Regions from separate parts of the Paenibacillus sp. LT-B23 genome, predicted to be linked through region 2. Evidence: riboswitches for the same ligand, from Rfam matches in the RefSeq annotation. Region 2 holds a riboswitch; the other holds the start of a gene.
What was found. A riboswitch is a leader RNA that binds a small molecule or an ion and turns the genes downstream of it on or off. The one in region 2 is predicted to bind S-adenosylmethionine.

Region 1 (7,497 bases), on a different contig from region 2:
GATCCTTATTTGGAACTGGCCGAAATTCATCGGAGAGTTATTGAGGAAGAAGGCCCGGCATTGCTGTTCACCAATGTAAAAGGTACTCCGTTCCCTGTAGCCAGTAATCTGTTTGGCACAAACCGTCGTGTGGATATGGCCTTTGGGCCTCGCCCGGAACAACTGATGGATGCAATTGTAGGGGCGACCAAAACATTGCTTCCACCTACCCCCAAGGCATTGTGGAATGAACGTGGACTGATTAAGGACATGCTAAAAGTAGGGCTGAAAACGGTATCCCATAGCGAGGCTCCTGTACTGGGAGTTCGCCGTACGGATGCTCCGCTGGCTCCACTTCCAAGAGTGACGAGCTGGCAGGATGACGGGGGGCCGTTTATCACGCTTCCGCTCGTATATACCGAGAAGCCGGGTCAGTCCAAGGATCATAATTTGGGCATGTACCGCATCCAGATTTATGATGATCAGACCACCGGGATTCACTGGCAAATCCATAAAGGCGGCGGCTTTCATTATCATGAAGCTGAGCTGCGTAATGAGCCGTTGCCTACGACAGTTATCATTGGCGGGCCACCTGCTCTGATTGCATCCGCAATTGCTCCGGCACCGGAAAATCTGCCTGAGCTGCTACTTGCCTCGCTCATTATGGGCGGCAAGCTGCCAATGACAGAAGACCCACTCGGCGGTCACCGGATTCCGGCAGAGGCCGAATTTGCGATCAGCGGCTATGTGCCGCCTCACGAACGTCGTCCGGAAGGACCGTTTGGTGATCATTTTGGCTACTACTCCTTACAGCATGATTTCCCTGTATTTCATGTCAAGCATATGTACCACCGTAAGGATGCCATTTATCCAGCAACCATTGTAGGTAAACCACGGCAGGAGGATTATTATCTCGGTGAATTTTTACAACGTCTACTGTCACCTGCCTATCCGCTTGTGATGCCTTCCGTTAAGTCTCTGTGGGCTTACGCAGAAACGGGTGTACATGCATTGGCAGCGGCAGTTGTGCGTGAAAGCTATTCCCGCGAAGCGCTGGTATCAGGCTTTACCATTTTGGGACAGGGCCAATTGTCATTGACCAAATTCCTGATGCTAACGGATCGGGTCATCGATTTATCTGATTTTAACCTGCTGCTGGAAACCATTCTGGAGAGATTTAATCCAGCGACGGATTTATTTATTTTCAATCATACGTCTCACGATACACTTGATTATACAGGCCGTAAGCTGAATCACGGCAGTAAAGCGATCCTGATGGGTGTAGGTGAGCCTATACGTGAACTGCATCGTGCCTATGAAGGAGGCGACCTGCCGGGTATTCGCGAAATTGAGCCGTATTGCGGAGGATGTCTCGTCGTATCCGGTGCGACCTTTGAGCAGGAGCCTGAGCTGGCAGCGCGGGTACTGGAGCGTTTGTCTGCGGGTGAGCAGGAATGGCCGCTTGTCTTTATTGTAGATGATGCCAAGGAAGTCGTTCGCTCACAAGCATCATTCCTGTGGACGGTGTTTACGCGGTTTAACCCGGCTACGGATATGTATGCAGACAGCGAGGTCCGTTTGCATCATTTGAACTACAAGCTGCCAATTGTGGTGGATGCACGCATGAAGCCCGGCTATCCGGATGAAGTGCTGCCGCGCGAGGATATTGTTAAGCTTGTAGATCAACGGTGGACGAGTTATTTCGCTTGACGCTCTAGCCAACCCAACAACCGGATTTTACATTCATAAAAGGAGGCGTGAGCATGATACGCAAGCTGCTAGGCGAGCCGCCACGTGTGAACAAGGGCATTCTGCTGGATGCTATGAACAGCATGTCAGACATGCTGAAATTGCTGGAGCGGCAAATTCAGGCCAGTGGAGATCCGACTCATGCTTTTCGCAAGGCGGATATTTTGACGCGGGGCCTGATGTCATCTTTGGATGAGCTGGAGCAGAGCCATCATGCTGCCGCCTTTTTCCGAACGAAAGTTAAAGCAGGATATGCCGAGGATATGAGCGTGGATGAGAAATCGGATTATGCGTTGTACGTATTCTTTTATAAGGATGGGTTTGTGAGGGTATTTTCCATTTTGGATAAGCTCGGGAACTGGCTCAATGATCTGTATGATCTGAAAACAGGCGAGTATAAGCCGCATTATTCTTATTTTACCGTGCTACGGCAATTCAGGTATTTGAAGATGCATCCTGTAATGACGGACAGCTTAAATGATATCAAGGACTCATACACTGACGCGATCAATCGGCTGCGCAAGCGGCGTAACACGGAAATACACTATATGAATACGGAAATGCAGGATGATCTCTGGCAGCGGCATCGTGCTTTGTACGGCAAGATACAACTGGAGGATTTGGATCATCACCTAGATGATTTGAAGCAAGGTCTGGAGATGGTGAATCGTTCCCTGGCGACTGCTTTTCGTTATACGGCGAAACAGTGGGAGAACCGGGAAGCTCATCCATAATTAAGTCGGAAAATATCCTTTGACAAAGCTATGTAAACTATCTATACTGAAATCTAGTTTCAGAAAATGCTTGAATTATGATTTTATAAATTAATTTAACGGACAGCTAAAGCTGGAGTTTAACATATTTTCTTATCCAGAGAGGTGGAGGGACTGGCCCGATGAAGCCCGGCAACCCGTTCTTTTCCGGTGTGAAACACCGGAAGGGAACATTATGGTGCTAATTCCTACAAAACCGCTAGACTTATAACGGTTTTGACAGATGAGAAAAGGTTCGCATGGTGGGGCCCTTTTCATTTCTGTGAAAGGGGCTCTTTTTGTATAATCATAGAGAAGGAATTTTATAATTCCGGAGAGATGAACGTCGCTTAAAAGGGTAAGGAAGAGTGAAGGGGGTCGCAGCACGTTGATAGAGCTTAAGCAATTAACCAAGCATTATGGCAAAGGCAGCCGACGCGTTAGTGCGCTGTCCGGTTTGAATCTTTCCATAGAGCGTGGTGAAATATTTGGAGTTATCGGTCATTCCGGAGCGGGGAAAAGTACGCTGATCCGCTGTATTAATTTATTGGAACGTCCGACCTCGGGCGAGGTATGGGTAGATGGCGTGAATCTCGCCACGGTAAGCCAATCCCAGTTACAGAAACAGCGTCGTAAAATCGGAATGATCTTTCAGCATTTTAATTTGTTATCCTCGGCGACGGTATATGACAATATTGCCTTTCCGTTGCGCTTGGTAAATACGCCGAAGGAGAAGTTGGACCAGAAGGTTCGTGAATTGCTGGAACTGGTCGGTCTGGAAGAACACAGCGCTAAATATCCATCACAGCTCTCGGGTGGACAAAAGCAGCGGGTAGGTATTGCACGAGCGCTTGCCAGTGATCCTCATGTACTGCTGTGCGACGAGGCAACTTCGGCGCTTGATCCGCAGACGACAGGGTCCATCCTGAAATTGCTTTTAGACATTAACCAGCGCTTTAATTTGACCATCGTGCTGATTACGCATGAAATGCATGTCATTCAAAGCATCTGTGATCGTGTCGGCGTCATTCATCAGGGCGACATCGTGGAGCAAGGTCCGGTGGCAGAAGTATTCCTGAAGCCGCAGCATCAGGTGACCAAGGACTTTATCCAGCGGGAGTCTGAGCATCCCGAGGAGCTACAAGCAGCGATTACAGCAGCAGGAGGCGGCGAATCTGCGCATGTTGTACGGATTTCATTTTTGGGCAGCAAGACATACGATGCGATTCTGTCACGAACGGCTCGTAGTACCGGCGTTGATTTTGCGATCTTGCAGGGAACCATCTCCACAATTAAAAACGTACCGTATGGACAGCTTATCGTCCGTTTTGAAGGAAATCAGGAGGATATTGAGCATACGCTGCGTGAAGTGTCCGGTCAGGGACTTGATGTGGAGGTGATCGGACAATGAGTGAACTTGATTTTTCACAAGTGAGTTGGGAAGAACTAGGTAACTCTACATTAGAGACACTTCAGATGCTTGGTGCATCTGCGTTGTTCACCCTTATTATTGGTCTGCCTCTTGGGATTTTATTGTTTTTGGCAAGCCGCTCTTCATGGAATCTGATGAAGGTGATATACGTTGTACTTTCCTTTATCGTAAACATTTTGCGTTCCGTACCGTTTATTATTTTGATTGTTGCACTGATTCCTTTTACACGGTCGCTGGTGGGGACTTCCACGGGAGTGCTGGGTACGATTCCACCGCTGGTCATTGGTGCTGCGCCATTCTTCGCCCGTCTCGTAGAGACGTCATTGCGCGAAGTGGACAAGGGTGTCATCGAGGCTGCACAAGCCATGGGCGCCTCTACAGGGCAGATTATCCGTCGGGTGCTGTTGCGTGAGGCACTGCCGGGTCTGCTCGCCGCATTAACGATTACCGTTGTTACGCTCGTATCCTATACAGCGATGTCCGGTATGATCGGGGGCGGTGGTCTGGGTACACTGGCTATCAACTACGGATACTACCGTTATGAAACGGCTGTAATGATCGTTGCGGTCGTACTAATGGTCGTACTGGTGCAACTGCTGCAAATGGCGGGAGACCGTCTGGTTCGGCATTATACTCGAAAATAGGGAAACCATATAGATATCCTTATTGATCAGGACGTCTGAATCCTGAACACTACAATTTATTGGAGGGGTAATCACATGAAAAAATGGGTATTGGTCGTATTAAGCTTGACATTAATTGCGGTGCTGGCTGCTTGCGGTACAAAAAGCACGACATCCGATACAAACAATGCGACCCAAAACACAGGCGGGTCACCACGTGAAGTCGAGCTGAAAGTTGGCGCTTCTCCTGTGCCGCACGCGGAAATTTTGGAAGCGATCAAGCCTCAGTTGGAAAAAGAGGGCGTTCGTCTTCAAGTCGTTCAGTTTAACGACTACGTACAACCGAACGTACAATTGTTCGACAAGCAACTGGATGCTAACTTCTATCAACATGTACCTTACATGGATGTTATGAACAAAGAGCGCAAAATGGACCTGGTTTCTGTGGGCGCGGTTCATTTGGAGCCATTCGGTATCTACTCCCAAAAATATAAAAAGCTTGATGAAATTCCAGACGGTGCTACCGTAGCCATCCCGAACGATGCAACCAATGGAGGTCGTGCATTGTTGTTGTTGGAGAAACAAGGTCTGATCAAGCTGAAAGACGCAAGCAACATCGAAGCAACCGTAAAAGATATTACAGAAAACCCGAAAAACCTGAAATTCAAGGAGCTGGAAGCGGCTATGCTGCCACGTCAGTTGCCTGAAGTGGACATTGCACTGATCAACACAAACTACGCTCTGGAAGCGAAGCTGAACCCTACAAAGGATGCACTGGCACTGGAAGACAAGGATTCTCCATATGCTAACGTTCTGGTAGCGCGTCCGGATAATAAAGATTCCGAAGCGATTCAAAAGCTGATCAAAGCTTTGCAATCCCCGGAAACTAAAAAATTCATCGAAGACAAATACCAAGGCGCGATTATCCCGGCATTTTAAGCTGGACACGAGAACGCGTTGAACCCCAACCCCTAATTCTCTTGAACAAGAGGATTTGGGGTTTCTTTTTTGCTGGAGTTGTAGGCGAAGCCTAAATATTTTATACTTGGGAGTGACCGTTCTCTGTGAAGAGGAGGAAAACTGTTGAGACACAAAGTCGCACTCATAACAGGCAGTGCCAAAGGATTAGGTAAAATGACCGCTCTGCGTCTGGCTGATGAAGGCTGTGATATTGCTCTGAATTATGTGCATAGCCAAACCGAAGCCGAAGAGCTTAGGCAGGTGATTGAAGCCAAGGGAGTACGCTGTCTGTCTTTGCAAGGAGATATTTCGATTCAGGAAGATATTACAAGGTTGATCGGCGAAGTACAGAATCGGCTGGGTGGCGTAGATATTATGGTAAATAACGCGGGACCGTTCATCCGGGAACGTCGCTTGTTTGCGGATTACAGTGTAGCCGAGATTCATGCCATGATTCAGGGGAATCTGGTCGGTACGATGCTGCTGGATCATCTGGTACTACCTCATATGCGGAACCAGCAATGGGGACGTATTATTCATTTTGGCTTTGGTCATGCTGGAGAAGCACGAGCTTGGCCGCATCGCGCGGTGTACGCAGCCGCCAAGGTGGGGCTGGTGTCTTTTACGAAGTCACTGGCTGTGGAGGAAGCTCCCTATGGTATCACGGTCAATATGATTTGTCCCGGGGATATCCGGGGGGCGAACAAGGAAAAGTCAATTGCCGACGTCATCGGCTTGCAGGATAAAGAGACACCGCGCGGACGGCCGGGGAGTGGAGAGGACATTGCGCGAGTGATTGCTTATTTGTGTGATGAGGATTCGGATTTTATCACAGGCAATATTATGGATGTGTCGGGAGGGCTGGATCCGATTCGACCGACCATATAAGGGATTAAGATCCAGTAGACCCCGATACACAAAAAAGAGTCTTGAGCTTCGTTACCGAAGTCAAGACTCTCATGATCATTATGCATCAAGCATTAGAATACTTGTACCACTTCTTGGACGCCGTCGACTTCTTCGAGAAGAGCGCGTTCAATCCCTGCTTTCAGCGTGATTGTGGAACTTGGGCAACTGCCGCAAGCGCCTACCAGCTTCAGCTTAACGATGCCGTCTTCTACATCAACCAGCTCAACGTCGCCACCATCGCGTTGCAGGAACGGACGAAGCTTATCCAATACTTCGGATACTTCATCATACATTGGAATGCTTTGTGTTTCGCTCATTAGAATTCAACTCCTTTCCTATACCCTATTTATTATATTACAAAGCGGGCCAAATTAAAATGCCCGTCGTCCAAAGCAGGTGAAAAAATGTTAAGACCCATCATTGAATTTTGCACCAGCAATATGCATTTTGGCACCGATGAATTGATGTCCAGACTGGAGCAAAATCCGGATTACGACGTCATTGAATACGGCTGTCTCAGCAATTGTGGTCAGTGTAACGCAGAACCGTATGCGATGGTCAACGGCGAGATTGTATCTGCCGATTCAGCCGAGCTGCTGTACGAAGTGATTATGAACAAAATCAAGGAAGCCGAGGCGTGGGATAACCTTGATCTAGACTAAGATGTTAATCATTCGTCAGCCTGCTTGTTTCTGTCTATGATATACGCACCGTCCATACATGTTTAAAACAAAGAAGACCCGCCCCCAGAGCAGGTCTTTTTTGTGTGTTGTACCAACAGATTAGCCAAAATGGCGTTTGGATTTCCAGAGCACGCCGCTTTTGAGCAGGCGGGGTACACGACCACGCAGCGAGGTGCTGCCCATAAAACCATAGCCGAATCCGGCTTTCTTGCCAAGCGCACCCAATGTGCCACGCAGCTTCAAAGGATGCGGGTGAGGCGTGTGGCCTTTCCACAAGTCATGTACAATGTGTGCAATCTGCTCACCTTGCACCTCGGCCGCCTGAGCACTTGGGGAGTAGGGGAGACTGGCGCAGTCTCCAACTACATACACCTCGGGATGATCCGGAATTTGGTAATATTCATTTAGCA
Region 2 (7,497 bases):
GCAGCTATGACAGTATTGGGAGCAATTGAGGCAGGCGGTACCAAATTTGTATGTGGAATTGGCAACGAACAGGGAGAGGTGCTGGAACGCGCGAGCTTTCCGACAGCCACGCCAGCAGAAACGATGGCGAATGTCGTTGCATTTTTTGAAGGGAAGGGCATTGAAGCACTGGGCGTAGGGTCGTTCGGGCCGATTGATCCTATCGAAGGCAGTGATACATATGGCTATATTACAACAACGCCAAAGCCGCATTGGGGCAATTATAACCTGATCGGCAAACTGAAAGAGCATTTTGACGTACCTATGGGATTTGACACGGATGTGAACGGTGCAGCATTGGGCGAATCCATCTGGGGGGCGGCTAAGGGACTGGATAGCTGTCTCTATATTACGATAGGTACAGGTATCGGAGCGGGTGCTTTGGTCGGTGGAAAGCTGATTCATGGATTGTCCCATCCTGAAATGGGTCATATCCTGGTGCGTCGTCATCCAGAAGATACTTATGAAGGGACATGTCCTTATCACGGAGATTGTCTGGAAGGGCTGGCAGCGGGTCCTGCACTTGAAAAAAGATGGAAGGTCAAAGGCCATGAGCTTTCTGTGGATCATCCGGCTTGGGAGATGGAAGCTTACTATCTGGCACAGGCTTTGATGAGCTATGTATTGATTCTTTCACCGCAAAAAATTATTATGGGCGGCGGAGTGATGAAGCAGGAACAACTGTTCCCACTCGTTCGCGCCGAGCTTCAAAAACTGTTGAACGGATACGTACAGCATCCGAGTCTGACTACAGAAATTGATCAATATATCGTGGCCCCAGGCTTGGGAGACAATGCCGGATTGTGCGGTGCTCTTGCCTTGGCAAAGGAAAAGCTGAACAAATGATAATTTTGGGTTGACGGCGATCCAAGGTACGGTTATCATATAGGCAACAGTATAGTACGGCTCAAAAAGGGAAGCACCTTTCTTGCGAATACGCGGGATAGGTGCTTTTTTTGCGTTTGGCGTTGTACCGGACTGTAACCCAATTATAAGCATGGAGGAAAAAAGCATGGAAATTGTATTTTTAAACCGCTTGTCCAAACGGAATGAACAGGGCCATGAGCTATTTGCCCAGGTATGGATTGGTCAACATGATGGGGTATGGAGTGCAGGATGGAGCACACAACACAGTTTGGATGAAAGTACAGAGGATCTTTGGTATGAGGGCAGCTTGTGGCAGGAGTTGCTGCATGTATACCGCCATGAGCTGGCGCTGAAGATGGCAGAGGGCTACAGACCCTTAATCCATGGTGTTTTCCATGAGCAGGAAGGGTCAGGGTCAGCAGGACGTGGACAAACATTACAAAAGCTGTATTGTTATAGCGATTTGTTTCCGCGTGATGATGTGTATGAGCAATTGACGATGTGGAGGCGGCAAAAGGCGGCTGCCGAGCGAAAGGCACCTTATTTTATTGCCACCAATCGTCTGCTCCGGTTGATTAGCGTCTATCTTCCCCATACCGAGGAGGAGTTGCTGGAGCTACCAGGGATGGGGCAGGGTAAAATATCTCAATATGGGCCAGAACTGCTGGCTATAACGACACAAAATGACCGGACTACGCCATTTCCGCTAAATTGGGTAACAGAGACGCTGGATGAGGAAGTTTTCTTATCGTGGCTGTACAAGCAAAAAGAGAACCAATATAAGCAGGAACTGAATAAATTCAGTCTGACAAAAACCATTATTGAAGGTATTTCAGACGGTCTTACATTGGAGCATATTGGACTGAAGGTGGGGTTACATCGTAGAGAAATGATTGAAGCAGTGGAGCATTTGGATCGAGATGGAATCGATATGGAAAAGCTGATCCGTCAGGAACTGGTGAACGTATCTGAGGAAGAGCAGACGGCGATCTGGTCTGCGTACGAAGAACTGGGGGATACGCTGCTCAAGCCCGTCATGCTGCGGGTATATGGTGAGGAACAGGCCGCGGAAACGGGGCTGGATCAAGTTTATGAGCGGCTGCGTTTGATTCGTATCCGTTTTCGCCATCAGGTGGCATCAGATCGACATGCGGGATAACATCGCGCAAATATAAAATAATCACACAAAAAAAGCAGTAGCTATATCCTGTGAGGATACGGCTACTGCTTCAACCTTTTCTTTTCAAACCCAATCCTTCTTGCGGAAAATACAGAACATGCTAACCCCTAGCGCCACCATAATACCAATGACGACAAAATAACCATAACGCGTATGAAGCTCAGGCATATTATCAAAGTTCATACCATAAATTCCGGTTATCACCGTCAACGGCATAAATACAGTTGTAATCGCTGTAAACACGCGCATAATTTCATTCGCACGGTTAGCGATACTGGATTGATAAGCTTCTCGAAGGTTACCCATTAGATCGCGGTAAGTTTCGAAAGTCTCCGAAATTTTCACGGCATTTTCATAAATGTCGCTAAAATATTTTTGTAATTGATCGTCGATCAGCCGTAAATCCCGTTTGTTCAACGTATTGATGACTTCTTTTTGCGGACCAAGCACTTTTTTCAGCCACAGAATCTCACTGCGTAAGCCGATAATTTCATTCAAATGCGATTTTTTGGTATGCATCAGAATGTCTTCTTCCAGCTTCTCAATGCGAACCTCAATCCGGTCACCAACCAGAAAATAGTTGTCAACGATCAAGTCGACCAACAGATACATAAAACGGTCAGGCTGGCTGACCTCCTGCTCCCACAACATAGGCTTGAGGGTGCGTAGCTCATTGATTTTCTGCTTAGTCACCGTAATGATGAAATGGCGGCCGAGAAAAATGTTCAAAGCACGTAAAAATATTTCTTCATCATCAAAACGAATGCTGTTTACAACGATAAAATAATGGCTTTCGTAAATTTCAATCTTTGGACGCTGCTCTTCTTCACTCAAACAGTCCTCTACCGCGAGATCATGCATGGAGAACAAAGGTTGGAGCACTGCCAGATCGTCAACATCGGCATCAATCCAATAAAAGCCTTCTGCTGGCGGAGTAAGCGCCATTTCAATTTCTTCGACAGGGGTAAAAACCCCGTTGTTTACCAAACGGATTTTCATATATGTCACTCCTTATGCTCCGTCGTAACGGAAAATACGTGTACCTAAAAGCATAAGGAATGGACTCAGTTAGCCAGTTAGCCGGATCGGGTAAGCGGCATCCTCATCAAAAGCAAGAGGCTTTTGGAGCATGCAGAGCCTGGCGTCCCGTCTTTCGGCAAGCTGAAGTCATTCCTATGCTGTTGTTCAGGGATCGCCGCCTATTCGGACTCGGGTCGCCTTCCATTCCGGATTCACCTCACAAATGTTCTTTTTAGTTTGCCACAGTATCGCAGAGAGCACTCTAAATCTGCACCACTGTTTTATATTTTCGCCAATAGCACTTGTATAGTATAACGCTCGGCCTACAGCCTTTCAAGCGCAAAATCATGGGCTAAATCAACAGTAGTGACAAGAGCTTCGGCGATGGGGTAATGTATGATTTAACATATGGAAATGTAAGACGAAATGTGAATGCAGGGGTGGAAAATTACAAGTCCCATCTTGACGAAGCCCAGCGGATGCATTAAAGTGAACAACAAGAACTTTTTATGAACCCAAACTGAATATAGCGAAATCTTATCAAGAGCAGGTGGAGGGACTAGCCCGATGATACCCGGCAACCGGCGATTTTAATCGCACGGTGCTAATTCTTGCAGGACGCGCGCTTCTTACAAAGAGCGATGCCCTGACAGATGAGAGAGGCGCATATGGATACAAATATGACCTTTCTCGTAACCGAGGAAGGTCTTTTTATTATATGCCCGGCATCTCAGCATGACGATTTTCGCAAAAACTTCACCGAACAAGGAGTGAGTTTACATGCCGATTAAAATTCCGGATACACTACCTGCCAAGGAAGTGCTGGAGGGCGAAAATATTTTCGTAATGGATGAAAGCCTGGCCTATCATCAGGATATTCGTCCGTTGCGCATCGCCATTTTGAATTTGATGCCTACCAAAGAAACGACGGAAACTCAGCTGTTGCGTCTGGTCGGCAATACCCCGCTTCAAGTGGACGTTACGCTGGTACACATGAAGTCGCATGTATCTAAAAATACATCGCAGGAATATTTGAACATGTTTTATAAAACGTTTGAGGAGATCAGAAACAGCCGTTTTGACGGCATGGTGATTACGGGAGCACCCGTTGAACAGCTTGAGTTTGAAGATGTGAACTACTGGGAGGAAATCCGGCAAATTTTTGAATGGACGAAAACGAATGTAACTTCGACCATGCATATCTGTTGGGCCTCGCAGGCGGGGCTGTTTCATCATTTCGGCGTTCCCAAATACGGACTTGATTACAAATGCTTTGGCGTTTTTCCGCATAGCGTTATTAAACCTAAAGTGAAGTTGCTACGCGGTTTTGATGAATTGTTTTATGCACCTCATTCCCGGCATACAGAGGTTCGGCGCGAAGATATTGAGCATATTGCCGAACTGGAGCTTTTATCCGAATCTGAGGAAGCCGGAGTGTATCTGGTAGCTACGCGTGATGGCAAACAAATCTTTGTGACTGGGCATTCCGAATACGATCCACTTTCTCTGAAATGGGAATACGATCGTGATGTCGCCAAAGGGATGGATATTGAAGTACCAAAAAATTATTTTCCCAACAATGACCCTGAGCGTACACCGCCCTCAACCTGGCGTGCGCATGCCAATTTATTATTTTCAAATTGGCTCAACTATTATGTATACCAAGAAACCCCTTTCGATATCGGGCCCCAGATTTAAAAAGGGGCTTAACGTTTATATCTACGCAGTACCACCTTGCAGCAGCGCAGCAGTATAGATATGATAATCCAATTTTGCAGCATATGTTATAGCACCTAATGTGGAAATGAACAGGAGGATTCATATGAGTGAGAAACAGTGGAAAATTGAAAGCAGATTAGCACAGATTGGTTCAATCGAAGAGCCGGTAACCGGAGCGGTAAATTTTCCGATTTATCAGTCTACAGCGTTTCGCCATCCCCGTCTGGGCCAAAGCACAGGTTTTGATTACATTCGGACGATCAATCCGACACGTAAAGTACTGGAAGAGGCGTCCGCTGCACTGGAATCCGGTGATGCAGGCTTTGCATGCAGTTCAGGTATGGCGGCGCTGCAAACGGTATTTGCCCTGTTTGGACAAGGAGATCATCTGATTGTATCGCTGGATCTGTATGGAGGCACGTATCGTCTGCTGGAACGTATTTTATCCAGATTCGGCGTGACGGCGAGCTATGTGGATACGAATGATCTTGAAGCCATCGAGCAGTCATGTCGACCAAATACAAAAGCGGTATTCATAGAAACGCCTACGAATCCATTAATGATGATTACGGATATTCGGGCTGTAGCCGAATGGGCGTCACAACGTCAGTTGCTTACTATTGTAGATAATACGCTGTTAACACCATATTTCCAGCGTCCTTTGGAGCTGGGTGCCGATATTGTGGTACATAGCGCAACCAAGTATCTGGGCGGACACAATGATGTGCTGGCAGGCTTGATCGTAACCAAGGGTAAAGAGCTGTCAGCCGAAATCTCCTTCCTGCATAATTCCATTGGGGCTGTACTTTCTCCGAGTGATAGCTATCAGTTGATGAAGGGCATGAAAACATTGGCGCTGCGTATGGATCGGCATGAGCATAATGCGACAGTGCTGGCCAATTATCTGCTGACGCATCCGGCGGTGGCTGAGGTGTTTTATCCAGGGCTTGAAGGTCACCCAGGGCGTGAGATTCAAAACAAACAATCCAGCGGCAACACAGGTATTTTCTCGTTTAAAGTAAAAGATGCCCGTTATGTGGAGCCCTTGCTTCGAAACATCAAGCTCATTGCTTTTGCTGAAAGTTTGGGCGGTGTGGAATCGTTAATGACTTATCCTGCTGTACAGACACATGCCGATATACCGGCTGAGATTCGGGATGCGGTTGGGGTGGATGATCGTTTGCTGCGTTTCTCCGTCGGTATTGAACATACGGATGATTTAATTGAAGATTTGCGTTCAGCGTTGGAAGCGGCACGTCAAGAAATCGAAGGAGAGGAACAGCAATGATTGAGGACGTGCGGAAAATCGGGCAAGAGTCGGGAAAAGAACGGAAATTCGCTACCAAGCTGCTGCATTTTGGCTCTGAAATCGATAGTGTTACGGGTGCGTCGAGCGTACCGATTTATCAGGCGTCCACCTTTCACCATCATGATATTTTCAATCCTCCGCTGCATGACTACAGCCGTTCTGGCAATCCGACACGGCAAGCTTTGGAGGACTACATCGCCTTACTGGAGGGTGGAGCGAGAGGTTTTGCCTTTGCATCGGGTATGGCGGCTATATCCAGTACGTTTATGCTGTTGTCCGCTGGGGACCATGTCATTGTTTCGGAAGATGTATATGGAGGGACCTACCGCCTGCTGACTTCTATTTTAAAACGGATGAATATCGAAACCACCTTCGTTGATATGACGGACATCAACCTTGTGAAAGAAGCGTTGCAGGAAAATACGAAGGCTGTATATATGGAGACGCCATCCAACCCAACCCTCAAAATCACCGATGTGGCAGGGATAACGGCTTGGGCCCAGGAGAAAGGACTTCTGACGCTGCTGGATAACACATTCATGACACCTTATTATCAACGTCCAATTGAGCAAGGTGTTGATATCGTGTTGCACAGTGCAACCAAATTTCTCGGCGGCCACAGCGATGTATTGGCAGGTCTTGCGGTAGCACGTACGGAGTCGTTGGGCAGACAAATCAAGCAGCTTCAAAATGGACTTGGAACCGTATTGGCCCCACAGGAGTCGTGGTTGCTTATGCGCGGGATGAAGACACTGGAAGCACGTATGTCTCACAGCGAAAAGAGTGCAGCGAAGCTGGCCAATTGGCTGAACGAGCGTAGTGACATTGAGGCGGTATACTATCCGGGCCTGGAAAATCATCCGGGGCGTGCCGTACATGAAAGCCAATCCAGTGGATACGGTGCGGTTATCTCGTTTGATGTAGGCTCCGGTGAGCGTGCAAAAGAGGTACTCAATCGCATACAAATTCCGATTGTGGCGGTAAGTCTGGGAGCCGTGGAAAGTATCTTGTCGTATCCGGCGATGATGTCACATGCGGCAATGCCACATAGTGTACGTCTGGAGCGGGGAATCACGGATGGTCTGCTACGTTTCTCCGTAGGTCTGGAGGATATTGATGATCTGATCAGTGATCTAAATGAGGCTCTTCGTTAAAAAAACACGGCATAATAAACATAAAATCTAAAAAAGCAGCAAGCTTCTGTGTAGTGGGAAGCTTGCTGCTTTGTGTAAGCGCGACATGGCGGAGGACAATATGAACGTGCTGCACAACCCTTTTTCCCTTTCCATGGGACAATGTACCATAGAATTATAGCTTGTTCGTCGCCATCATCGCCTGGGTAGAAAGCAGAAAGAAACGGGAA

Region 1: another riboswitch for S-adenosylmethionine. It lies ahead of ACWXW9_RS16425 (methionine ABC transporter ATP-binding protein); the one in region 2 lies ahead of metA (homoserine O-acetyltransferase MetA).

The regions. Positions count from the first base shown of each region.
Region 1 is NZ_JBSQBM010000012.1:107,591-115,087, forward strand. Features, by position in the region: gene ACWXW9_RS16415 (UbiD family decarboxylase) at 1-1,689, shown strand, start outside; gene ACWXW9_RS16420 (Cthe_2314 family HEPN domain-containing protein) at 1,743-2,462, shown strand; SAM riboswitch class I at 2,592-2,731, shown strand; gene ACWXW9_RS16425 (methionine ABC transporter ATP-binding protein) at 2,869-3,891, shown strand; gene ACWXW9_RS16430 (methionine ABC transporter permease) at 3,888-4,556, shown strand; gene ACWXW9_RS16435 (MetQ/NlpA family ABC transporter substrate-binding protein) at 4,632-5,474, shown strand; gene ACWXW9_RS16440 (SDR family oxidoreductase) at 5,619-6,383, shown strand; gene ACWXW9_RS16445 (NifU family protein) at 6,476-6,721, opposite strand; gene ACWXW9_RS16450 (YuzB family protein) at 6,809-7,066, shown strand; gene ACWXW9_RS16455 (NAD(P)/FAD-dependent oxidoreductase) at 7,187-7,497, opposite strand, start outside.
Region 2 is NZ_JBSQBM010000010.1:108,642-116,138, reverse strand. Features, by position in the region: gene ACWXW9_RS14255 (ROK family protein) at 7-885, shown strand; gene ACWXW9_RS14250 (HRDC domain-containing protein) at 1,052-2,065, shown strand; gene corA (magnesium/cobalt transporter CorA) at 2,150-3,085, opposite strand; SAM riboswitch class I at 3,641-3,766, shown strand; gene metA (homoserine O-acetyltransferase MetA) at 3,887-4,804, shown strand; gene ACWXW9_RS14235 (PLP-dependent transferase) at 4,929-6,113, shown strand; gene ACWXW9_RS14230 (trans-sulfuration enzyme family protein) at 6,110-7,288, shown strand.